DNA from 4 places in the Streptomyces sp. NPDC052023 genome. Region 1 is predicted to be linked to each of the others. Evidence: riboswitches for the same ligand, from Rfam matches in the RefSeq annotation. Region 1 holds a riboswitch; each other region holds the start of a gene.
The links. A riboswitch is a leader RNA that binds a small molecule or an ion and turns the genes downstream of it on or off. The one in region 1 is predicted to bind cyclic di-AMP.
Positions count from the first base shown of each region.

Region 2: it holds a riboswitch for cyclic di-AMP, as region 1 does, so the genes downstream of both, ACIHCM_RS07540 (LysM peptidoglycan-binding domain-containing M23 family metallopeptidase) here and ACIHCM_RS30775 (transglycosylase SLT domain-containing protein) in region 1, are expected to answer to the same signal.
Region 3: it holds a riboswitch for cyclic di-AMP, as region 1 does, so the genes downstream of both, ACIHCM_RS04110 (M23 family metallopeptidase) here and ACIHCM_RS30775 (transglycosylase SLT domain-containing protein) in region 1, are expected to answer to the same signal.
Region 4: it holds a riboswitch for cyclic di-AMP, as region 1 does, so the genes downstream of both, ACIHCM_RS24850 (transglycosylase family protein) here and ACIHCM_RS30775 (transglycosylase SLT domain-containing protein) in region 1, are expected to answer to the same signal.

Region 1 is NZ_JBIUBW010000021.1:11,635-17,086, forward strand. Features, by position in the region: gene ACIHCM_RS30765 (hypothetical protein) at 1-603, shown strand, start outside; gene ACIHCM_RS30770 (CocE/NonD family hydrolase) at 626-2,620, shown strand; cyclic di-AMP (ydaO/yuaA leader) riboswitch at 2,902-3,079, shown strand; gene ACIHCM_RS30775 (transglycosylase SLT domain-containing protein) at 3,083-3,556, shown strand; gene ACIHCM_RS30780 (HAD family hydrolase) at 3,520-4,398, opposite strand; gene fahA (fumarylacetoacetase) at 4,755-5,452, shown strand, end outside.
Region 2 is NZ_JBIUBW010000003.1:3,522-8,973, reverse strand. Features, by position in the region: gene ACIHCM_RS07555 (Glu/Leu/Phe/Val dehydrogenase dimerization domain-containing protein) at 1-171, shown strand, start outside; gene ACIHCM_RS07550 (TetR family transcriptional regulator C-terminal domain-containing protein) at 225-842, shown strand; gene ACIHCM_RS07545 (SGNH/GDSL hydrolase family protein) at 879-1,664, opposite strand; gene ACIHCM_RS07540 (LysM peptidoglycan-binding domain-containing M23 family metallopeptidase) at 1,897-2,871, opposite strand; cyclic di-AMP (ydaO/yuaA leader) riboswitch at 2,876-3,031, opposite strand; gene ACIHCM_RS07535 (tyrosine-protein phosphatase) at 3,592-4,389, shown strand; gene ACIHCM_RS07530 (DUF6126 family protein) at 4,393-4,512, opposite strand; gene ACIHCM_RS07525 (helix-turn-helix domain-containing protein) at 4,509-5,129, opposite strand; gene ACIHCM_RS07520 (aspartate aminotransferase family protein) at 5,206-5,452, opposite strand, start outside.
Region 3 is NZ_JBIUBW010000002.1:15,452-20,903, forward strand. Features, by position in the region: gene trmB (tRNA (guanosine(46)-N7)-methyltransferase TrmB) at 1-108, shown strand, start outside; gene ACIHCM_RS04105 (PrsW family intramembrane metalloprotease) at 151-1,455, shown strand; gene ACIHCM_RS04110 (M23 family metallopeptidase) at 1,558-2,610, opposite strand; cyclic di-AMP (ydaO/yuaA leader) riboswitch at 2,622-2,799, opposite strand; gene ACIHCM_RS04115 (PP2C family protein-serine/threonine phosphatase) at 3,015-4,253, opposite strand; tRNA gene ACIHCM_RS04120 (tRNA-Met) at 4,412-4,485, opposite strand; gene ACIHCM_RS04125 (dihydrofolate reductase family protein) at 4,572-5,452, opposite strand, start outside.
Region 4 is NZ_JBIUBW010000013.1:107,028-112,479, forward strand. Features, by position in the region: gene ACIHCM_RS24835 (DUF501 domain-containing protein) at 1-110, opposite strand, end outside; gene ACIHCM_RS24840 (septum formation initiator family protein) at 152-628, opposite strand; gene eno (phosphopyruvate hydratase) at 740-2,020, opposite strand; gene ACIHCM_RS24850 (transglycosylase family protein) at 2,582-3,280, opposite strand; cyclic di-AMP (ydaO/yuaA leader) riboswitch at 3,284-3,463, opposite strand; gene ACIHCM_RS24855 (transglycosylase family protein) at 3,681-4,781, opposite strand; gene ACIHCM_RS24860 (cytochrome P450) at 4,927-5,452, opposite strand, start outside.

The DNA.
Region 1 (5,452 bases):
GCCGTCCTGATCGCCTTTGGGCTCTACGCCACGGCCGTCCCCGCCGCGGCCGTGACCTGGGCGGGCCTCGGCCTGGTCGGCGCGAGCACCGGGCTCCTCACGCCCCACGTGGCCACCGTGACCGGCTTCCCCCTCCGCTGGGCCACCAGCATCGGCGCCGTCGCGGGCCCGGTGGTCACGGGCCGGCACCGGGGCCGGTACCGGGGCCTCTCGGCTCCCGCGATCGGCATGACGTTCGGCCTCGTCCAGTACGTCACCTGCCGCCGTCACCTGGCCGGGCGTAAACGCGCGACGGAGTTCGCGCTTCCGTCGCGGGCGATACGCCGCGCCGTCCGCCTGGTCACCACAGGGCCGGCTCCCGCCGCCGCTCTCGCGGTGCCGTTCGCGGCAGCACACGCGCTGCCCGGGGGCCTCATCGTCGGCCTGCGCACGCTGGTGTCGATCGCGACGGGCGTGGCCCTCGGCGGCCTGCCCTTCCTCCTGATGGCCCACTCCTTCCGCCCCGCCCGGTCCGGCACCGACGGCGCGATCACCGTCGCCCCCGGCCTGGCGGAGCCGGTCGCAGGACCCCGGCCGCGCCGCACGACGCTCCCGGTCCACTGAAGCCATCCCTGGGGTCACGCTCATGCGCATCCGTACGTCCTTCCCCTACGAGACGACTCATCAGGACCTCCGTATCCCGCTGCCCGACGGAACCCGGTTGTACGCGCGCGTGTGGCGCCCGATCACCGGCGAGCCCGTACCGGCGCTCCTGGAGTACCTCCCGTACCGCCTGACCGACTGGACCGCGCCCCGCGACCATCAGCGCCACCCCTGGTACGCCGGCCACGGCTACGCCTCCGTCCGCGTCGACGTGCGCGGGCACGGCAACAGCGAGGATGTCCCGACGGACGCGTTTTCCGCGACCGAACTGGCCGACGGGGTCGAGGTGGTGAACTGGCTGGCCGCGCAACCCTGGTGCGACGGCAAGGTCGGGATGTTCGGCATCTCCTGGGGCGGCTTCAACTCCCTCCGGATCGCGGCCCTCGCGCCCGAGCCGCTCAAGGCGATCGTCGCGGTCTGCTCCGCGGACGACCGTTACGACAACGACGTGCACTACATGGGAGGTTCCGTCCTCGCCGCCGGCATGCACGCGTGGGCGGCGGCCATGCTCGCCTTCGCCTGCCGCCCGCCCGACCCGCACCATGTCGGCGATGCCTGGCGGGAGATGTGGCTGCGGCGCCTCGAAGAGGTCGAGCCCTTCGTCCACACCTGGCTCGCCCACCAAGGACGCGACGACTACTGGCGGCAGGGCGGCGCCGGCGAGGACTACGGCGCCGTCGGAGCCGCGGTGCTGGCGGTGGGCGGCTGGCACGACCCCTACCGCGACAGCGTGCTCCGCCTGGTCGAGCGCCTCCCGGCGGACCGCGTCCGCGGCCTCATCGGCCCCTGGTCGCACCAGTACCCCGACCGCGGCATGCCGCCCGGCACGGCGATCGGCTTCCTCCAGGAGACCCTGCGCTGGTGGGACCACTGGCTGAAGGGCGAGGACACCGGCGCGATGTCCGAGCCGCTGCTGCGGTCCTACGTCATGGACGCGCATCCCCCGGCCCCCGGGTACGAGACGCTGCCCGGCCGCTGGGTCGGCGAGCCCGCATGGCCCTCACCCCATGTGACGACGGTCACGTACGCCCTGCGGGGCGAGCCCGTGCTCGTCCGGTCGCCCCAGCACACCGGCGTCGACGCGGGGCGCTTCGTCCCGTCCGGGGGCGAGGCCGACCTGCCGCCGGACCAGCGGGAGGAGGACGCGCGCGGGGCAAGCTTCGACTTCGCGGTGCCGGAGGAGACGTGGGTGCTGGGGCGGCCGCGGGTACGGCTGCGGCTGACCTCGCAGGTGCCGCGCGGGCAGGTCGTCGCGCGCGTGTGCGACGTGGCGCCGGACGGCTCCTCGACCCTGGTGACACGGGGCGTGATCAACCTCTCCGCGCGCGAGGGGCGTGACCGGGTCACGCCGTGGGTCCCAGGGGCCACCGGGGACGTCACCTTCGAGCTCAGCGGCATCGGGTACGCCTTCCCACCCGGCCACCGCATCCGCCTCGCCGTCTCCTGTGCGTACTGGCCCTGGATCTGGCCCCAGCCGGACTCGTCAGCCGGCTTCACCCTGGACCCCTCCGGCAGCGCCCTCGAACTGCCGGTACGCGCGCGTGCCGTGGGCCCACCGCTCACCTTCGGCGAACCGGAGCAGTACGGGCCGCTCGGCGTCGCCCAGCCGGCCACGCTCGACGAACCGCGCCCGGAGCGGCTGGTCGTGCGGGACGTGGCCAAAGGCGAGTGGCGGCTGGAGGTCGACCCGCGCTGCGGCGGCACGCGCATGCACCCCGACGGGCTGGAGTACACCGAGGACGCGCTGGAGACGTACACCGTCCGTGAGGACGATCCGCTGTCGGCCCGCACCCGCTCGGACTGGTCGATCCGGCTGCACCGCCCGGAGTTCGCCTGGGACACGACGATCCGCACACGGTCGGAGATCGCCTGCACGGCGGAATATTTTTTGACCTCGAATGAGGTGATTTGCACCGATGGCGCAGAAGTGGTCTTCCACCGCACCTGGGAAGAGCGAATTCCACGGACCGCCGGTTAACTAGGACTTGGGCCTATTGCCCGATTTGCCATTCTTCTGCTCGCGCGTGACTTGGCTCACTCGGACGCCTTCACGATTTCCTTACAGAGGTCCCGCGACCTGCCTTTGCGCACAACCGAGTTGACCGTTGCCGGACGCGAAGGATCAAGGGCGCCAAACAGGCAATTCGAAGATCAAATCCCGCGATATGTGAAATCGCCACTTGTTTCGGACATGTGCTCTCGCATACGTTCCCGGCCAGTCGGGCGGAACGCCGAATCCTGCCGCCGCCCGAGCCACCCATGACGGACTCACTCACCGCACGGCAGGAGCGGGGGACCCAGGTGGATTGCCGGACCGGAGGCCGTACAGCACGGCACACCGGAACGGCTCGGGGTGAAGTCGCACTCGCAAGAGGCGGCCGGGCACCTCCCCGCCCGAACCCGACAGCTCACCTCGCAGGCGCCGGAGAGGACAGTCCCCATGACTGCAAACGGTCAGCACAGCCGCACCGCCCGCATCGCCCGCAGGCTCGCCGTCGCCGGTACCGGCGCCGCCCTGCTCGCCCTGCCGCTCGTCGGCGCCACCACCGCGTCCGCCGCCACGCCCGCGGCCGTCACCTCGGTCACGACGTACCCGAACAACCTGGACGGCTGGATCCGCCAGTCGCTCGACATCATGGCGCAGCAGGGGATCCCGGGCTCGTACGACGGCATCCACCGCAACATCATGCGTGAGTCGTCCGGCAACCCGAACGCCATCAACAACTGGGACTCCAACGCCGCCAAGGGCACCCCGTCCAAGGGTCTGCTCCAGGTCATCGACCCGACCTTCGCGGCCTACCACGTGCCCGGCACGGCGTACGACCCGTACGACCCGGTCGCCAACATCACCGCCGCCTGCAACTACGCGGCCGACCGCTACGGCTCCATCGACAACGTCTTCGGCCCGTACTGAGCCTCGGCCAGCAGCCGTTCGAGGACGACGGCGACGCCGTCGTCCTCGTTCGACAGGGTGATCTCGTCAGCCACCGCCTTGAGCTCGGGGTGGGCGTTGGCCATGGCGACGCCGTGCGCCGCCCAGTCGAACATGGGGATGTCGTTGGGCATGTCCCCGAAGGCGATGGTCCGTTCCGGGCCGAGGCCCAGGTGCCGGACCGCCAGCGCAAGTCCCGTCGCCTTGGTGATGCCGCACGGCTGGAGCTCGACCGTTCCCGGTCCCGACATGGTGACGGTCGCGAGCGAACCGACCACCGCGCGGGCCACCGCCGCCAACTCGTCGTCGGACAGGGTCGGATGACGCAGCAGCACCTTGCTGATCGGCGCGCACCACAGGTCGTCGCGGCGATCGATCCGCACCGCCGGCAGCGTGGGGTGCGGCATGAGATACCCCGGCTCGATCAAGGTGAGCCCGTCGACGCCGTCCTGGTCGACGGCCGCGTACACCTGTCCGACCTCGGCCTCGATCTTGCCGAGCGCGGTCTCCGCGAGTTCCCGGTCCAGCGTCACGGACCACAGCAGCCGATCCGCGCCGGCGTCGTACAACTGCGCGCCCTGCCCGCACACCGCGAGCCCCCCGCCGCCCAGGAGTTCCAGCAGCGGCCGCACCCTCGGCGCCGGCCTGCCGGTCACCACCAGATGCCGGGCTCCGGCCGCCGAGACCCGCGCGAGCGCGGCGAGGACACGGTCGGAGACCGTGTCGTCGCCACGGAGCAGCGTTCCGTCCAGGTCGGTGGCGATGAGGGCGTAGTCGGTGCGCGCGTACTCAGTGCGCGCGGCATATGCGATGGGTGCGGCCATGATCCGAGAATACGGACAGCGGACCCGCACCGTTCATTCCCAACTACCTTCACACCGTCTGCTTTTCACCCTCACGTGGCGCCGGGGAGGACCTGCGCCGGGTTCGCCGTCCGTGCCCGCAGGGTGCCGCCCGCTGTTGTCAGTGGCCGGTGCGATGCTTGCTTTCACTGCGCTGACGGATCGGGGGCGGTCATTGTGACGGGTCGGTGGGACATGCGGCGACGCGAAGGCACAAGGAGCTATTCAGGACATTCAGTGCCTTCAACGCGTTTCACACACTGCCCAAGACGGGTGCCGCAGCCGTAACGTGATCAGCGACCGCATGGACCGCGCGTACGAAAGTGAGGCAGCACCCCATGCCCCCCTTCGATGTCCCCGAGGGTGACCCCTTCGGTCCGCACAACCTTCCGTACGGCGTGTTCTCACCCGCCGGGTCCGCCGAGCGGACGGTGGGTGTCCGCCTCGGCGACCACGTCCTCGACGCCGGCGCGGCCGCCCTGGCGCTCGGCTCCCCGTACGCGGAGCTGCTGGCCCGCCCGACCCTCAACCCGCTGCTCGCCGCCGGCCGCACGGCCTGGTCGGACGTCCGTCGCGCGCTCACCGCCTGGGTCACCGTGCCGTCACACCGCGAGTCCCTCGCCCCGCTGATGCACCCCTTGTCCTCGGTGACCCTGCACCTTCCGTTCGAGGTCGCGGACTACGTCGACTTCTACGCGTCCGAGAACCACGCTCGCAACGTCGGCCAGATCTTCCGTCCCGACGCCGCCGACTCCCTCACACCCAACTGGAAACACCTGCCCATCGGCTACCACGGCCGCTCCGGCACGGTCGTCGTCTCCGGCACCGACGTCGTCCGCCCCTCGGGGCAGCGCAAGGCCCTGGCCGACACCGCGCCGGTCTTCGGTACGTCGGTCCGGCTGGACATCGAGGCCGAGGTCGGCTTCGTGGTCGGCGTCCCGTCGGCGATGGGCACGCCGGTGCCGCAGTCCGGCTTCCGCGACCACGTCTTCGGCCTGTGCCTCCTCAACGACTGGTCCGCCCGCGACATCCAGGC
Region 2 (5,452 bases), on a different contig from region 1:
GGCGCGGACGCGGACGAGGCGTTCGCGTACACGCGGCGCTCGATGCGCGCCCTGACCGATGTGGTGCTGGCACGCGCGGAGGCCGACGGGAGCACGCCGCGTGCCGCCGCGCACGCCGTGGCCGCGGACCGGCTGCCACTGCTCGCGGAGCGCTTCGGGTCGTACCGCTGAGGGGAAGGTCACCGCCCGGCCACCGGCCGGACGTGGCCCGTTAGGGTGACGGGGTGGCGAGAGTGCGGTTGAGCGTGGCGGAGCGGCGCGAGGAGTTGTTGCGCGCCGCCGTGGAGCAGATCGAGACACGGGGCGTGGCGGCGGTGCGGATCGCCGATGTGGCCTCCGCGCTCGGTGTGAGCAACGCGCTGGTGCTGTACCACTTCTCGACGAAGGAGAGGCTGGTCGCCGCCGCGTTCGCGTACGCGGCGGAGGACGATCTCGCCCATCTGGGCAAGTTGCTCGGGCGGCGGACGACGGCACTGCGCCGGCTGCGGTCGGCGGTGCGCTGGTACGCGCCGACAGGCCCGGCCAAGGGCTGGCGGCTGTGGATCGAGGGCTGGGCGGCGGCGCTGCGCGAGCCCGCGCTGCGGGAGGTCACCCGGGACCTCGACAAGCGGTGGAAGGCGGCGATCGCCGAGGTCATCGCCGAGGGTGTGGCGGCCGGCGAGTTCCACTGCCCGGACCCCATGGGCTCGGCCCTGCGCCTGACCGCCCTGCTCGACGGGCTGGCCGTGCAGATCACGTCCTACGCGGGAGCGGTCTCCCGCGCGCGTGCCCAGGAGTGGGTGGACGAGGCGCTGGCCCGGGAGCTGGGGCTGACGGAGGTGCCGGCGGCCGGGCGGCGCTGAGCCGCCGGCGATCCGTCGCCCTGTGCACCGAACGCCTCAAGCCACCGACGCGATCCGCATCTTGATGTCGTCCGGCGACAGCATGCCCTTGGCCGTGACGTGGTCGCCGGAGGACTGACCGCGCAGCCGCCGGCCGATCCACGGCACCAGGTACTCACGCGCCCAGTACACGTCGTCCCGGCGCACGTCGAGGGTGCCCCGCGGCGGAAGCGGCGGCCAGGGCTGCTCCGGGTCGGCGGGGACGGCGAGGCGTAGGGCCTGACCGGCGCGCAGCGCCACCCGCGTGTGCCCCTCGGGAGACAGGTGCAGCCGGTCGTGGTCCCACGCTCGGCGGTCCTGGACGGACTTGAGCGACCACAGGTCGAGCACCGGGCAGCCGTACCGGTCGGCGATGGCCCGCACATGGCCGTTGTAGGTGGCGATCTTGCCGCGCAGATGCCTGAGCACGGGGACGCCCCGGGTGTCGAAACCGGTCGTCACCAGGACGGTGCCGACGGCGGCGGTCAGCGCGGCGACCGCCGTCTCGAAGCGCTCGGCCACGTCGTCGGGGTCGGTGCCCGGGCGGATGATGTCGTTGCCGCCGGCGCAGAACGACACCAGGTCCGGCCTGAGTTCGACGGCCCTCGGGATCTGTTCCGCCACGATCTGGTCGAGCAGCCTGCCGCGCACGGCGAGATTGGTGTACTGGAAGTCGCCCTCGGGACGGCGGTCCGCGAGCAGTACGGCGAACCGGTCGGCCCAGCCGACGAACGCCCCGTCGGGGCCGGGGTCGCCGACGCCCTCGGTGAAGCTGTCCCCCACCGCCACGTACGACCCGATCACTGATCTGCTGTCACTCTTCGAATCGTCTGCCACGTCGGGACATGATTCCCCTTCGAATGTGACCTACGCGACCGTAGGAAGGGGTTGACGGACGGTGAGAAAGGCCACGGCCAAAGGATTGGTCAACTGCGGAATAACGCCGTAGGCCCGCAACGACCGCAGGCACCGAACGCACCGAAGGCCGGACCCGGGGATCGGGGTCCGGCCTTCGGTGGCGTGAGCGGCGCGTGCGTCAGCCGATCGAGACGCCCTTGGAGGCGAGGTAGGCGACCGGGTCGACGTCCGAGCCGTAGTCCGGCGTGGTGCGGATCTCGAAGTGCAGGTGCGGGCCCGTGGAGTTGCCGGTCGAACCGGAGAGGCCGATCTGCTGGCCCGCGGTCACGCTCTGGCCGCTGGCGACGGAGAGCGAGGACAGGTGGGCGTACTGGGCGTAGTAGCCGTCGGCGAGCTTGATGACGACCTGGTTTCCGTACGCGCCGGCCCAGCCCGCGGAGACGACCGTGCCCGCGCCGACGGCCTTCAGCGGGGTGCCGGTCGCGGCGGCGAAGTCGACGCCCGTGTGGTAGCCGCTGGACCACATGCTGCCTGCCACGCGGTAGGCGGTACCGACGCCGGCGCCGTCCACGGGGGCGGAGAAGCCGGTGGAGGTGGCGGTCTCCGCGGCCTGGGTGGAGGCCGGGGCCTCGGACGTGTTCGCCGCGGCTTCGGACGCGTTCGAGGACTGCGACGCCTCGGTCGTGGCCGGCGATGCGGCCGGGGCGGAGGGAGCGGCGGCGGACGGCGCGGTCGGCTGCTTACCGCCGCTCGCCGCTGCCTTCGCGCCGATCGTGAGCTTCAGACCGGGGTGGATGAGCGACGGGTCCTGACCCACCGCCTCACGGTTGTCCTCGTAGAGCCGCTGCCAGCCACCGCTGACGTTCTGCTCGTCGGCGATCTTCGAGAGGTAGTCGCCGACCTTCACCGAATACGTCCGCACACCGGCCTTCTTGGCGGTGGACTGCTTTTCGGCGGACTGCTGCTGCACTGCCGTCTTTTGGACCGGGACCGACTGAACGGCCTTCTCCGCGGCGGACTGGGGGGTGGCGGCGTGGGCGCCGGCGGCCCCCATCAGCGGGAGGGCGAGTGCGGCGCCACCGGTTCCGGCGACGGCGATGGAACGGGTGAAGCGCTGGGTCTTCGGACGGCGGTGCTTACCCTTCGCGGGCATGGCGAATTCCTCTCCGGCGCCTGCGAGGTGAGCTGTCGGGTGCGGACTGGAGATGTCCGGCCGCGTCGGGACGAGGCTTTACCCCGAGCCGTTCCGGGAACCGGAACAGGCAACTACCTGTGGGTCCCCCGCTCCTGCCGAACACGGGTGGGTTTGCGCGGGCACCGGGCGGCGGCAGGATTAGGCGTCCGCCCGGATCGGTGTGGAACGTAAGCGACCGCGACGCAACGGGACAAGCAAGAGGTTCCGCCGGAACGCCGTTTTCGTGATCCGTTCACCCGAATTCCGGTCACACTCCGTGCATCGGAGAGCGTGTGATTTCCGTAAACGCCCTTAAAAGGCACGTGAATTACACATGCATGACAAACGACGCTCGGTCACGGATATGACGCTGCTCACGTGACCCTGCTCCAGGTTTCCTTATTTGAGAGAGAGTTGGAAAGAAGGGCCTAATTCGGACAGACAGCCTAGATGGGATTCTTGGAGGAAAAACAGTCACACCCGGTTCAGGATGCGGCCCCCGTCGCACCATGAAGACATCCCGCGCATTTCGCCCGATTCGCCACATTGGTACAGCGCTGTCGGGTGTACGGCTCGCGGGCGCAGTTCGTGCTCCCCTGACCGCCTCAGGACAACTCATGGCCGGGGAAATCCGTGTCGTATCGTCAAGACGTGCCCGTCGACGAGCCGCGCCGACGGGGCCGATGGGAGGGAGCCCCCGTGACGCAGCACGTGCCGTCGACCGAGCCCGAACTGGCCGGAGTGCGCAACTTCCGTGACGTGGGCGGACTGCCGACGGTGGACGGGCGCAGGGTGCGGCAGGGAGTGCTGTTCCGCAGCGGCCACCTCGCCCACGCGACCGCGCAGGACGCCACGTTCCTCGCCTCACTGGGGCTGCACACGATCTTCGACTTCCGTAACGCCGCGGACCAGAGGCTGGAGGGCCCGGACATCGAGCTGCCGGGTGTGCGCAACGTCAACCTGCCGCTGTCCGACCCGGCGGACGGCGCGGAGTTCTGGAAGATGGTCCGGGACGGCGACGTGGAGCAGCTGCGGGAGGTCCTGGCCGACGGCAGGGCCGCGGACCGGATGGTCACCTCGTACCGCATGATCGTCAAGGAGCGCACCGCCGAGCACTCCCAGGTGCTGCACGCGATCGCCGAGGACAGCGTCCCCGCGCTGATGCACTGCGCGGCGGGCAAGGACCGCGCCGGGCTGTCGATCGCCGTCACGCTGCTCGCGCTGGGTGTGGAGCGCGAGGCGATCCTCGCCGACTACCTGGAGTCCAACGCCAAGCACCGCCGCTACAAGGTGCACCGGGGCGGCAGCTCCGCCTCGGCGTACTCCCCGGAGGTCATGGAGCTGCTCAGCCCGCTCTTCGACGCGCGCGCCGAGTATCTGACGGCGGCGTTCGAGACCGTCGAGGAGACCTGGGGCGACGTCGACACCTACCTGGCGCAGGGGCTCGGCGTAGCCCCCGGGACCCGGGAACGACTGCGCGAGCGCCTGCTCGACTGACCTCTACTTGGCGCCGACCTCGAAAAGCAGATAGAGGAAGCCGGCGAAGAGGTGTCCCGCCACGAGGTAGATGACGAACCGGACCCAGATACCCCGGGGAATCTTCCCCTCGGTGTCTCTCATGGCATGTCTCCCGTGGTAGGGCCGAGGCAGAGCGCGGCCGTGGGGCTCTGCAGCAGGGTGTGGACGAAGAGGAGGTCGACCCCGCCCGGGTCCTCGGCGGCGATGCGGTGCGGGGTCAGGGAGTCGAAGTGGGCGCTGTCGCCCGGGCCGAGCCGGTGCGCGGCATCCCCGAGGCGCAGCCGCAGCCGTCCCTGGAGGACGTACAGCCACTCCTCACCGGCGTGCACCCGCACGATGTCGCCCTGCGAGCCGTAGGGCACATGCACCCGCAGGGCCTGCATGCCCCGCCCGGAGGCGCCCGCCTGCCAGTACGTCCAGCCGCCGGCGCCGCTCGGCTCCATGTCGGCGGCCCGCACGACGGCGTCCCGGTCGGCGACCGTCTCGCCGAGCAGCTCCGAGACGGTCGTACCGTAGATACGGGCGAGGGCCAGCAGCATCGGCAGCGACGGCTGGCGCTGCCCGGTCTCCAGCCGGGACAGATGGGCGGGCGAGAGCCCGGCCGAGCGAGCGGCGGCCTCCAGGGTGAGGGAGGCGCGCCGGCGCAGTTCGCGGAGTTGCGGGGCGACGGCCGGCAGCGACACGGCCGGCTCGGCCCCGGGCTCGGAAGAGGAGCTCATGGCTCCATTCAGCCGGACGATTGCCTCAGGGGCAAATTGTTTGCCTCAGAGGCAAGGCCCGCCGAACCCCCCGGCGTCAGCGGTGGGCCACCGCCTGCTTCACGAGCGTCCTGCCGAAGTCCCACATCAGTCCGCCGCCGCTGTGCGCCTCGTCCATCACGGCCGTGAAGGCCTCCACGAACCGGTCCACCTCCCGCTCCCCGATGATCAGCGGTGGGATCAGCTTGATCACCTCCAGGTGGTCGCCGGAGACCTGGGTGAGGATCCGGTGCCGCTGGAGCAGCGGGACGACGACCATCTGCGCGAAGAGCCCCTTGCGTGCG
Region 3 (5,452 bases), on a different contig from region 1:
CGCCCCGGCTTCCGCCCGCGCACCCGTTTCGAGGGGCAGGGGCTGGAGAAAGGACACGTGGTGAACGACCTGCTCTTCCGTCGCGTGGCGCACGAAGGTCAGCCGTAAAACGTTCCCTCGTTCGAATCTCCCCTCGTTAGGGTCAATGCCGTGGCGACCAGTCCCCCGTACCCGACGCATCCCGGCATCCCCCTCGGCGGCCCCCTGCGGCACGCGCACTGGTGGCACCGGCGGTGGGTGCGGTACGGCGCGCTGATCACGCTGCTCGCGCTGTCCGGCCTGGTGATCCTGGCCCTGGTCCGGGAGCAGACCGGCACCCAGGGCTTCCTGGTGGGGCTCGGCCTCGCGGTCCTGCCCGTGCCGCTGCTCATAGCCGTCTTCCGCTGGCTGGACCGGGTCGAACCCGGCCCCTGGCGGAACCTGATGTTCGCCTTCTCCTGGGGCGCCTGCGCGGCCGCGCTGATCGCCATCATCGCGAACAGCTTCGCGACCAGATGGATAGCGACCGCGGACCCGGCCAGCGCCGACACCTGGGGTGCCACGGTCATAGCCCCGATCGTCGAGGAGTCCGCGAAGGCGGCCGCGATCCTGCTGCTCTTCCTCTTCCGGCGCCGCGACTTCACCGGAATCCTCGACGGCGTCGTCATAGCCGGGGTGACCGCCACCGGCTTCGCCTTCACCGAGAACATCCTCTACCTCGGCACCGCGTTCGGCACCGACCAGCTGGCCGGCCACAGCGGGATCGCCTCCGTGACCGCCGCGACGTTCTTCGTGCGGGTCATCATGTCGCCGTTCGCGCACCCCCTGTTCACCGTGTTCACCGGCATCGGCTTCGGCATCGCCGCGCTCGCCGCGGAGCGCCAGCGGCTGCGCCGCGTGCTGCTCCCGCCGACGGGGCTGTTGCTCGCGATGGGGATGCACGCCTTCTGGAACGGCTCTGCGACCTTCGGTGACTACGGGTTCCTCGCGGTGTACGGCGGCTTCATGGTCCCCGCGTTCGGGCTGCTGACCTGGCTGGTGATCTGGACGCGGCAGCGGGAGCTGCGGACCGTCCGCGAGGAGCTCCCGGCCTACGTCGTGGCCGGCTGGATCTCGCCGTCCGAGCCCTTCGCCCTCGGCTCGATGCGGGCCCGCCGGCTTGCCCGCGAGTACGCGGGCCACCACCTCGGCAGACCGGCCGCCCGGGCGGTCTCACAGTACGAGGCGTACGCCACGTCCCTGGCCTTCCTCCGGCACCGGGGCCGCCGGGGCCGGGCCCGCACCGACTTCGTCGTACGGGAACGTGAGCTGCTCCAGGAGCTGTGGAGCCGCCGGGAGATCGCCCGCCCGGCCCTGGAGTACGCGGCCCGGACGACCGCCCCGCCGATGCCGGTGCTGATGCCGCCGGTGTACGGCTGGGCGCCTGCGCACGGGCCCGCGGCGCCCTACCCGGCGTACAACCCCTACCGGTCGTAGGACGCCCCCCGGCCCCCGGACAGCCGAAACCGGCAGCCCTGACGTCGGGGGGTTGCCGTCAGGACCGCCGGGGTTCGTGAAAAGCGCGTCAGGAGGAGGCCCTCAGGGGTTGAGGCCCTTGCTCCGCAGCCAGGCCAGCGGGTCGATGCCACCGGAGTCGCCGGTGTGCACCTCCATGTGCAGGTGGGCCCCGGTCACGTTGCCGGTGGCGCCCACGCGGCCGATCACCTCGCCCGTGGTGACCTTCTGCCCGACGCTGACGCCGATCGACGACTGGTGGGCGTACCAGATCTCGGTGCCGTCGTCGAGGGTCAGCACGGTCTTGTAGCCGTACGAGCCGTTCCAGCCGGCCTCGGTGATGGTGCCGCTGTGGACGGCCTTGAGGGGCGTGCCGGTCGGCGCGGCGAAGTCGAGGCCGGTGTGGTAGCCGGACGACCACAGGGCGCCGGCCTGGCCGAAGGTGGAGGTGAGGGTGTACGAGGAGGTCGGCAGCGTGAACTGCTTGGCCAGCGCGGCGAGCCGCTCGGCCTCGGCCTTCTGCCGGGCCTCCTCCTCGGCCTTCGCCTTCGCGGCGGCGGCCTTCTCCTTGGCCTCCTTCTCCGCCTTGGCCGCTGCCTCGGCGGCGGCCTTCTCGGCGGCGGCCACGGCCTCGGCGGCGGCCTTGCTCTCGACCTGCTCCTGCTGCTGCTCGGCCTGCGCGATGATGCGGGCGCGCAGCGTCTCACCGGCGCCGGTGGTGCCCTCCGCGGTGGCCGCGGTGGCCGTACCGAGGCTGCTGAGCGGCGCGCTCGCGGTCGAGGTGTCGGCGGAGTCGGAGTCGGAGTCGTCGGATATCAGCGAGCCGACGTTGGGCAGGTCGGGCATCGAGATCGACACCGGCGGCTTGCCGGTGTTGGCGCTCGCCATGCCGCCCGCGCCGACCGCGGCGATGACGCCGACGCCGAGAACGGTGGAGCTGCGGGCGAGCCCGCCGCCGCGCTGCTTGCTGACGCGATGCCGGCCGCGTACGGGGCGGATGGTCTCCGCAGTGGGATTCCACTCCTCCCACGGGCCCTCGTCGGTGCGCTGTGCGCCGTAGACGAACGTCTCGGTGCCGTCGGCGGTGCGCTGATCCGGCACGAACGGGGCCTGTGGGGCAGGCCGGTTGGACGCCACGTGGGCGTACTCCTTTCCTTCCTTCTCGCCTACCGGGTTAGCTGACGGGTTCGGAGCAGGAAGGTCTCCTACGCGCGTAAACCAGCCGTGCTTCCACGGCGGCATACGCCCGATTCACCCCAAGATGATGGTTCCCCGGTTCCCTGTGGGCCGGTGAGGGCCCCGCGCGGGATTCGGCGCGTGCGCACGGAGCCGCCTCTTGTGACGGCTGGGACGACCGCGCTGCGTTATCGGACGTTAATAGAACCGGGGCCTGATTTCCAAGCTGTTCCACTTGATCTTTAACGTTTTCTGCCAGGACGTACAGGTCCATGAACGGCGAAAATCGGGCGAGTTGACCGTCATTCAGAGTCATCTCCACATCTGACTGCATGTCAGTTGTTATGCGGAGGGCTTCCGTTCGATCACCCGCGGTGACAGTCGCCGTGCGGGCGCCGTACCGCGAGCAGTGCCATGTCGTCGGTGGTGCCGCCCCCGCTGTGCCGGCGGACCTCGTCGGCGACCGCGCACAGCAGCTCCCCGGGGCCACAGAAGGTCCGGCCGGCCAGCCCGGCCACCGGGTCGTAGAACGCGCCCCACGCGTCACGGGCCTCGGACAGGCCGTCGGTGTACAGCAACAGCGTCGCCCCTACCGGGAACGGCGTCTCCTGCGCCCGGTCCGCCCACGTGCCCAGCTCGCCCATGCCGAGCGGCAGCGCCGGTTCCTGGGCGGGCAGCGCGCTCACCGTGCCGTCGGCGTACAGCATCAGCGGCGGCGGATGGCCGCGGTTGAGGATCCGTACGACGCCGTCGTCGTGCGGAAGCTCGGCGAGTACGGCGGTGGTGAACCCCTCGAAGGCGTCGACGCCGTCCCGCCGTGAGGCCTCGCGCGTCAGTGCCCGCTCCAGCCGCTGCGCGACCGCCGCCAGCGTCGCCTCGTGCTCGGCGGCCTCCCGGAACGCCCCGATGACCACCGCGACCGCCGCCACCGCCCCCATACCCTTGCCGCGCACGTCCCCGACCACCAGCCGTACGCCGTAGCGGCTGTCCTGCACCGCGTAGAGGTCGCCGCCGATGAAGGCGTCCGCCTGGGCGGCCTCGTAGCGCGCGGCGATCTCGAACCCGCCGATCCGCTCCATCGGCTCCGGCAGCACCGCCAGCTGGGCGGCCTCCGCGATCTCCCAGGCCGAGTCGAGGCGGGCATGGCTGCGCCGGACGAGCCGGTTGATCAGCACGGCGAGAACGGCGACCGTCGCCACGGTGACCGCCTCGGTGAGCGACTCGACCTTCAGGGCCTCGCCGAACCGGATGTCCATGGCCACGACCACCAGGAGGGCCGCGACGCCGGTGAGGACCGTGGCCCGGCAGGACAGGAGGGGGGCGGCGATGAGTGGGGCGGCGGTGAACAGGGGGGCGCCGGTGAAGCCGCTGGGGGTCAGGTAGTCGTAGCAGCCACCGATGACGAGGAGCAGGGCGGGGAGCAAGCGGACGAAGGTGCGGGCAGAGGAGATCGGGCGTTCCTCGGGGGGCGGCGCGGGTGGCACCGGGCCGGCGAGTGACGCGGGGCCGCCGGGGCCGGGGGCGGCGTCGGGGGCCGGGTCACCGGGGACGCGGTCGCCGGATCTGGCGTACGGCCGCTCTCCCTCTGCCTCCGCAGGCCGCACTGTCGTCTCCTGTTACGCAGGTCGTCGCACCTGTCCAGAGTTCCTGGAGCGGGCGCGGGAGACCAGCCGGACGGGCCGACCGGATGACGGAGGAACCGGCGCCGGGAAACGACTCGGGGCCGGAATCCATGATCTGGATTCCGGCCCCGGGCCTTCAGTAGCGGGGACAGGATTTGAACCTGCGACCTCTGGGTTATGAGCCCAGCGAGCTACCGAGCTGCTCCACCCCGCGTCGGTATGACACCAGTGTACGCCATGCGCGGGACGCTCCGCGCCACGGTTTCCGCAGGCCCGCGCCGACCAGGACCTGGAGGTCCCTCACACGGCCAGGTGCCGGTTGGGTTCCCTGGCCGCCGTCGCGTACTCCGGAACCACCACCACGTCCACCCCGGCCGCCGCCAGTACCCCGCTCCCGTCGGCGCCCGCCACGAACGTGTCCGGCTCACGCCAGGCCGTCACCACGCGCCCCACCCCGGCGTCGAGGATCAGGCGCGCGCAGGGCCGGGGCCGGGAGGCGCGGTGGGTGCAGGGCTCCAGGCTCGTGTACACCGTGGCGCCGGGCAGCCGGGGGTCGGTCGCGTCGATCTTGGCGAGCGCCGCCTCCTCCGCGTGGACGACCGGATCGCCGCCCTCCCGGGAGTGGCCTCGCGCGAGCTCCGTACCGTCCTCCGCCACGACCACCGCGCCGACGCTGAAGGCCGTCTCCGAAGGCGGGCACAGGGCCGCCAGCTCGCAGGCGAGGGCCAGCCAGCGGCGGTCGGCGGACGCGGCGAGGGTGCCGGTGCCGGGGGCGGTGGGCTCGTAGCGCATGAGAACCACGTCCTCGATCCGCCGGGTCTCGACCAGGCGCAGGCGTCCGGACTGGTAGCGGCCCGGGCCGAAGAGGCGGGGCGCGGAGGGGTCGCCGACGAAGAGGGGGGCGAGCACCAGCTGGAGTTCGTCGGCGAGGCCCTCCAGGAGGAGCTGGGTGTGGACGGTGCCGCCGCCCTCGACCATCAGACGGCTCACGCCTCGCACGTCGTGCAGATGCGCCAGGACCGCACGCCAGTCGAGCGTGTCGCCGAGGGCGACCACGTCGGCGGCCACGGGGCCGTCCTTGAGGCGCCGGGCGCCCTCCGTCGTCGTATATACGGCCTTCTCGCCGCCCGTGTGCCAGAAGTTGGCCGCCGGGTCCAGCTCGCCCGTGCCGCTCACCGTGA
Region 4 (5,452 bases), on a different contig from region 1:
TGCGCGATCGCGCGCAGTCCGCGCGGCGGCCGCCCGAGCTGCTGCTTGAAGGCCTCGACGTCGGCGTCGGTGGGCTCGGTGCGCGGGGTGGGCGGCGGGGGCGTTTCCATACCTGTCTCTCTGTTACGTTCACCGGCCGGAGGCGACCGGCTCAGTGGTGGGCGGCGTCGGACTTGTCGACCCCGTCCCATACGTTCGCGTACCAGGGGCGGTCGGCCGTGCCCTGGTCGGAGCGGGACTGCCTGGCCTCGTCCGGGTCGATCACGATGTAGCCGGTCTCGCCCGGCATCACGTAGTGCAGCCGCTGCCGGATCTGCTGCTCCGCGTAGGCGTCGTCCTGCCAGCGTGCCTTGAGGTCGCGCAGTTCCTCGACCCGCGCCTCGGCCTGCTGCTTCTGCCGCCGCAGATCGGCGATCTCGGCGCGCTGGGCGACGTACTGCCTTATCGGGTAGGCGAGCGCGACGACCAGGGAACAGACGACGAGGGCGAGCAGGGCCGCGCGGCCGGTGAGCCGGGAACGGCGGGCCTGGCGGCGGGTCTGGGAGCGGTAGACACGGGCCGCGGTCTGCTCGCCGAGCAGCCTGAGCCTGGTCGCGGTGGAGAAACGGTCGCGTTCCTTCACGGCCATTTCGGCTCTCGCCTCCCCATGCCTGCGTGGTGCACACGCGCGTACGTCCCCGCACACGGTACGGGACCGGGTGCGGGGACGTACGTACGACGCTTCCTACGAGGGCGTCGCTCAGCCCTTGAAGCGCGGGAAGGCGCTGCGGCCGGCGTACACCGCGGCGTCGTCGAGGATCTCCTCGATACGCAGCAGCTGGTTGTACTTGGCGACGCGCTCGGAACGGGCCGGGGCGCCGGTCTTGATCTGGCCGCAGTTGGTGGCGACGGCGAGGTCGGCGATGGTGACGTCCTCGGTCTCGCCGGAGCGGTGGGACATCATGCACTTGAAGCCGCTGCGCTGGGCCAGCTCGACGGCGTCCAGGGTCTCGGTGAGCGAGCCGATCTGGTTGACCTTGACCAGCAGGGCGTTGGCGGCGCCGTCCTCGATGCCGCGGGCCAGGCGCTCCGGGTTGGTGACGAACAGGTCGTCGCCGACGAGCTGGACCTTGTCACCGAGCTTGTCGGTGATGGTCTTCCAGCCCTCCCAGTCGTCCTCGAACAGCGGGTCCTCGATGGAGACGAGCGGGTACGCGTCGACGAGCTCCGCGTAGTACTCGGTCATCTCGGCGGCCGAGCGGTCCTTGCCCTCGAAGGTGTAGACGCCGTCCTTGTAGAACTCGGACGCGGCCACGTCGAGGGCCAGGGCGATCTGCTCGCCGGGCGTGTAGCCGGCTTCCTTGATCGCCTCCAGGATGAGGTCGAGGGCCTCGCGGTTGGAGCCGAGGTTCGGGGCGAAGCCGCCCTCGTCGCCGAGGCCGGTGGCCAGGCCCTTGCCCTTCAGCACCTTCTTGAGGGTGTGGTAGACCTCGGCGCCCCAGCGCAGGGCCTCGGAGAAGGACTCCGCGCCGATCGGGGCGATCATGAACTCCTGGATGTCCACGTTGGAGTCGGCGTGCGAGCCGCCGTTCAGGATGTTCATCATCGGCACCGGCAGCAGGTGCGCGTTGGGGCCGCCCAGGTAGCGGAACAGCGGCAGGTCGCTGGCCTCGGAGGCGGCGTGCGCCACGGCGAGCGAGACGCCGAGGATGGCGTTGGCGCCGAGGGAGCCCTTGTTGTCGGTGGCGTCCAGGTCGAACATCGCCTGGTCGATCAGGCGCTGCTCGGTGGCGTCGTAACCGACCAGCTCCGGGCCGATCTGCTCGATGACGGCGAGGACGGCCTTCTCGACGCCCTTGCCGAGGTAGCGGTTGGGGTCGCCGTCGCGGAGCTCGATGGCCTCGAAGGCGCCGGTGGAAGCGCCGGACGGAACGGCGGCACGACCCGTGCTGCCGTCGTCGAGGCCGACCTCGACCTCGACCGTGGGGTTGCCTCGGGAGTCCAGGATTTCCCGGGCTACGACGACGTCGATGGACGGCACGAGCATCTCCTTCGTGGATGTGACGCGGTTTAGCAGGACCGCAGCGGCTCTGCGAGACGAGCCTAACCGCCTCCGTGCGATCGGCCAGCCGGTCGCCCATCTCGTGGACGGAACCGAGAGTAAATTGTTTCCGAACGAAACAAAGACGGGGGCGCACGGGGTGGGAAGCGGGGGGTGAGGGGGCGGGGGGCCGGCGGACGGCGACCCGGGGGACGCCGGATGGCCGAGACCGCGGGGCAGGTGGATGTCCGGTGGGCGGCATCGGCGCGGTGCACGGGCGATGAAGGGCCGGGACCCCAGGCGAGCGCGTGTCCTTGCGGGTGGCATCGGCGCGGCGCGCGGCCGGCATGCAGGGCGAGGGGGCGCCTGGGGCGGCGCACGGCTGAGACAGGGGGGCGGCTGACCGACGATCCCGATAGCGGCGCACCGATGCGGGGCGTAAAAAAGCCCCGCCCCGGTGCGTACGGGGGAACACGCACCAGGGCGGGGAGCCCGTGGGGACGGGGGGTGACCCTCACGGGAGCCTCTGGGGCCTCCGGCGGGCCGGCGGCGTACGCCGTCCTACTTCAGGTGCAGCTGCTGACCCGGGAAGATGAGGTCGGCGTCCTCGACGATGTCCTTGTTCAGCTGGAACAGCTTCTCCCAGCCACCCTTGACGTCGTGCTCGGCGGCGATGGTGCTGAGGGTGTCACCCTCGGCGACCTTGTACTCGCCGTCGCCCTTCTTCACCTTGTCGCCGGTCGGCGTGGTGACCGTCTCCTTCGCGGCCGGACGCTCCTCGGAACGCGAAGCCGGCTGCTCCTCGGTCGCCCGCGTGCTGGTGTCGGTGCTCTGCGACTCGTTCGCGGCGGAGCCGCTGTCGGTGGAGCCACCGCCGGTGTACGCGGCGTTCGACAGGCCCGTGCCGCAGACCGGCCAGGCACCCTTGCCCTGGCCCGCGAGCACCTTCTCGGCGATCTGGATCTGCTGCTCCTTGGAGGCCTGGTCGGCCGTGGAGGCGAACTGCGTGCCGCCGTACGCGGCCCAGGTCGAGGCGGAGAACTGCAGACCGCCGTAGTAACCGTTGCCGGTGTTGATGGACCAGTTGCCACCGGACTCGCACTGGGCGACGGTGTCCCACTCGGAGGCCGTGGCGGCGGAGGCGCTGCCGGCGGCCATCAGCGGCGCGGCGACGGCGGCGGCACCGGTGACGCCGACCGCGGCGATGGCGCGAACGGCCTTGGACGGACGACGGTGCTTGCCCTTGCTGGAAAACAGCATGGTTGATCCCCTCACCGACGCCTGCGAGGTGAGCTGTCGGGTTCGGGCCGGTTGAGTTGCCCGGCCACACCTCCCTGGGAGGCGTGGCTTCACCCCAAGCCGGTTCCGGCGCTGAGTCTCCTCAACTGCCGGGCCCGGCACCTACCTTGGGTCCCCCGCTCCTGCCTACGGCGCTTGACGCGACGACTGTTCCCGGCCGGCCGCTGGCAGGATTCGGCGTTGCGGCAACCGGGGCTCGTGTTGACGAGCGGTCATGACCGTAGACAGGCGATCGACGGAATTTCAAAGACGATCAGGGCTTCTGAGACTCATCCCACACTTTCGCCAAAACGGACATTCAGCTCGAAGTGTGACGTGAACTCCCGCCGCCCGCAGGCCGTTTCCGGGCCTGCTCGCCGGCCTACTCCGCCCGGATGTCGAGCTCCTGACCGGGGACGATGTGGTCGGGGTCGGCACCGAGGGCGTTCTTGTTCCCGGCGTACAGCGCGGCCCATCCGCCTTGCACGTCAAGGGAGTCGGCGATGCTCCAGAGGCTGTCGCCGTCCCGGACCGTGTATGAACCGTCGACGGCCGCGCGGGTGCCGGCGGCTCCGCGCGAGGCATGCCGCCCGGCGGACTCTCCGGACCTGCCGTCACCCTCGTCCGCGCTGCCCCCTCGGTGCTTGCCGGTGCCGAGGGCTCCGGTGTCGGTGAGGTTCGAGGTGCTCGGCATGCCCGAAGGCACGTCGGAAGACGGGGAACTTGAGGGGGATTCGCCCGATTCAGGGGATTCGCTGGAGCTGGGGGATCCACTGGAATCGGGAGAGGTGGATCCGCCGGCCTCCTGGGAGGTGGAACCGTCGGACGGGCGGGATTGGCCGGATTCGCCGGATTCAGTGGAGTCCGGGGAATTCGTTGGGTTTGCCGGACTCGATGGCTTCGCGGAATCCGTGGGCGCACCGGAACCATGCGACTCATCGGCGTCGCTGGAGCCGCCGGAACCGCTGGAGCCGTCGGCATGGCTACGGCCGGACGAGTGGGACAAGCCGAGCGAGTTGGACAGACTTCCCGAATCGCTGGATCTCGTATGCGACGGCGTACTGGAGGCGTCACCGGCCACCCCCGTGTCGACCGCGGCCGACTCGGTGTCCACATCGAGCCCCACCAGCGGCCCGCAGGTCGCCCACGCGCCCACGCCCTGGTCCGCGAGGACCTTCTCGGCGACGGCGATCTGCTGCGAACGACTGGCCCGGTCCGCGCTCGCGGCGTACATGAGGCCGCCGTACTTCTCCCAGTCCTGCTGGGAGAGTTGCAGCCCGCCGTAGTAGCCGTTGCCCGTGTCGGCGCTCCAGGAGCCACCGGTCTCGCACTCCGCGACCCGGTCCCATGTCGTTCCGCCGGCGGCGCTCGCACCGGTGGCGCCGAGGAGCGGGATGGCGATGGCGGAGCCGGTCACTCCGGCCGCGACGACAAGAGCGGGTGCCTGGCGGGGGCGACGGTGACGACCGTTCCCGGAGAGCATGCGGGGACCTTTCGCGCGACAGCGGGGATCTGCGCGGCAGGTGAAACAGGGGGGCCGCGCTGATGGGTGAACGTATAGGCAGACGATCACTTGTCACAAGTTAATGCCGCACAGATCACGTGAAGATCACATAGTTGAAAGTGCGTCACGTTTCCTGCGCAGGCGTGAACTCCACCGGCAGCGTCCGCAGTCCCCGCATGATGAGCCCCCCGCGCCACCGCAATTCAGCCGGATCCACCGCGAGTCGCAGGTCCGGGAGGCGGGTGAGGAGGGTGGCGAGCGCGGTCTGGCCCTCCAGGCGGGCCAGCGGGGCGCCGAGGCAGTAGTGGATGCCGTGGCCGTAGCCGAGGTGCTGGTTGTCGCGGCGCGCCAGGTCGAGGGTGTCCGGGTCCGCGAACCGCTCCGGATCCCGGTCGGCGGCGGCGAGTACGACGAGGACGGGGTCGCCGGTCGCGATGTCCTGGCCGCCGATGGTGAGCGGCTGGGTGGCGAACCGCCAGGTGGCGAGCTCCACGGGCCCGTCGTAGCGCAGGAGTTCCTCCACGCCGGTCTCCAGCAGGGCGCGTTCGCCGCGGGCCAGGGACTGCTGGAGGCGGGTGCGCTGTTCGGGGTGGGTGAGCAGGGCGTAGGTGCCGTTGCCGATGAGGTTCACGGTCGTCTCGAAACCGGCG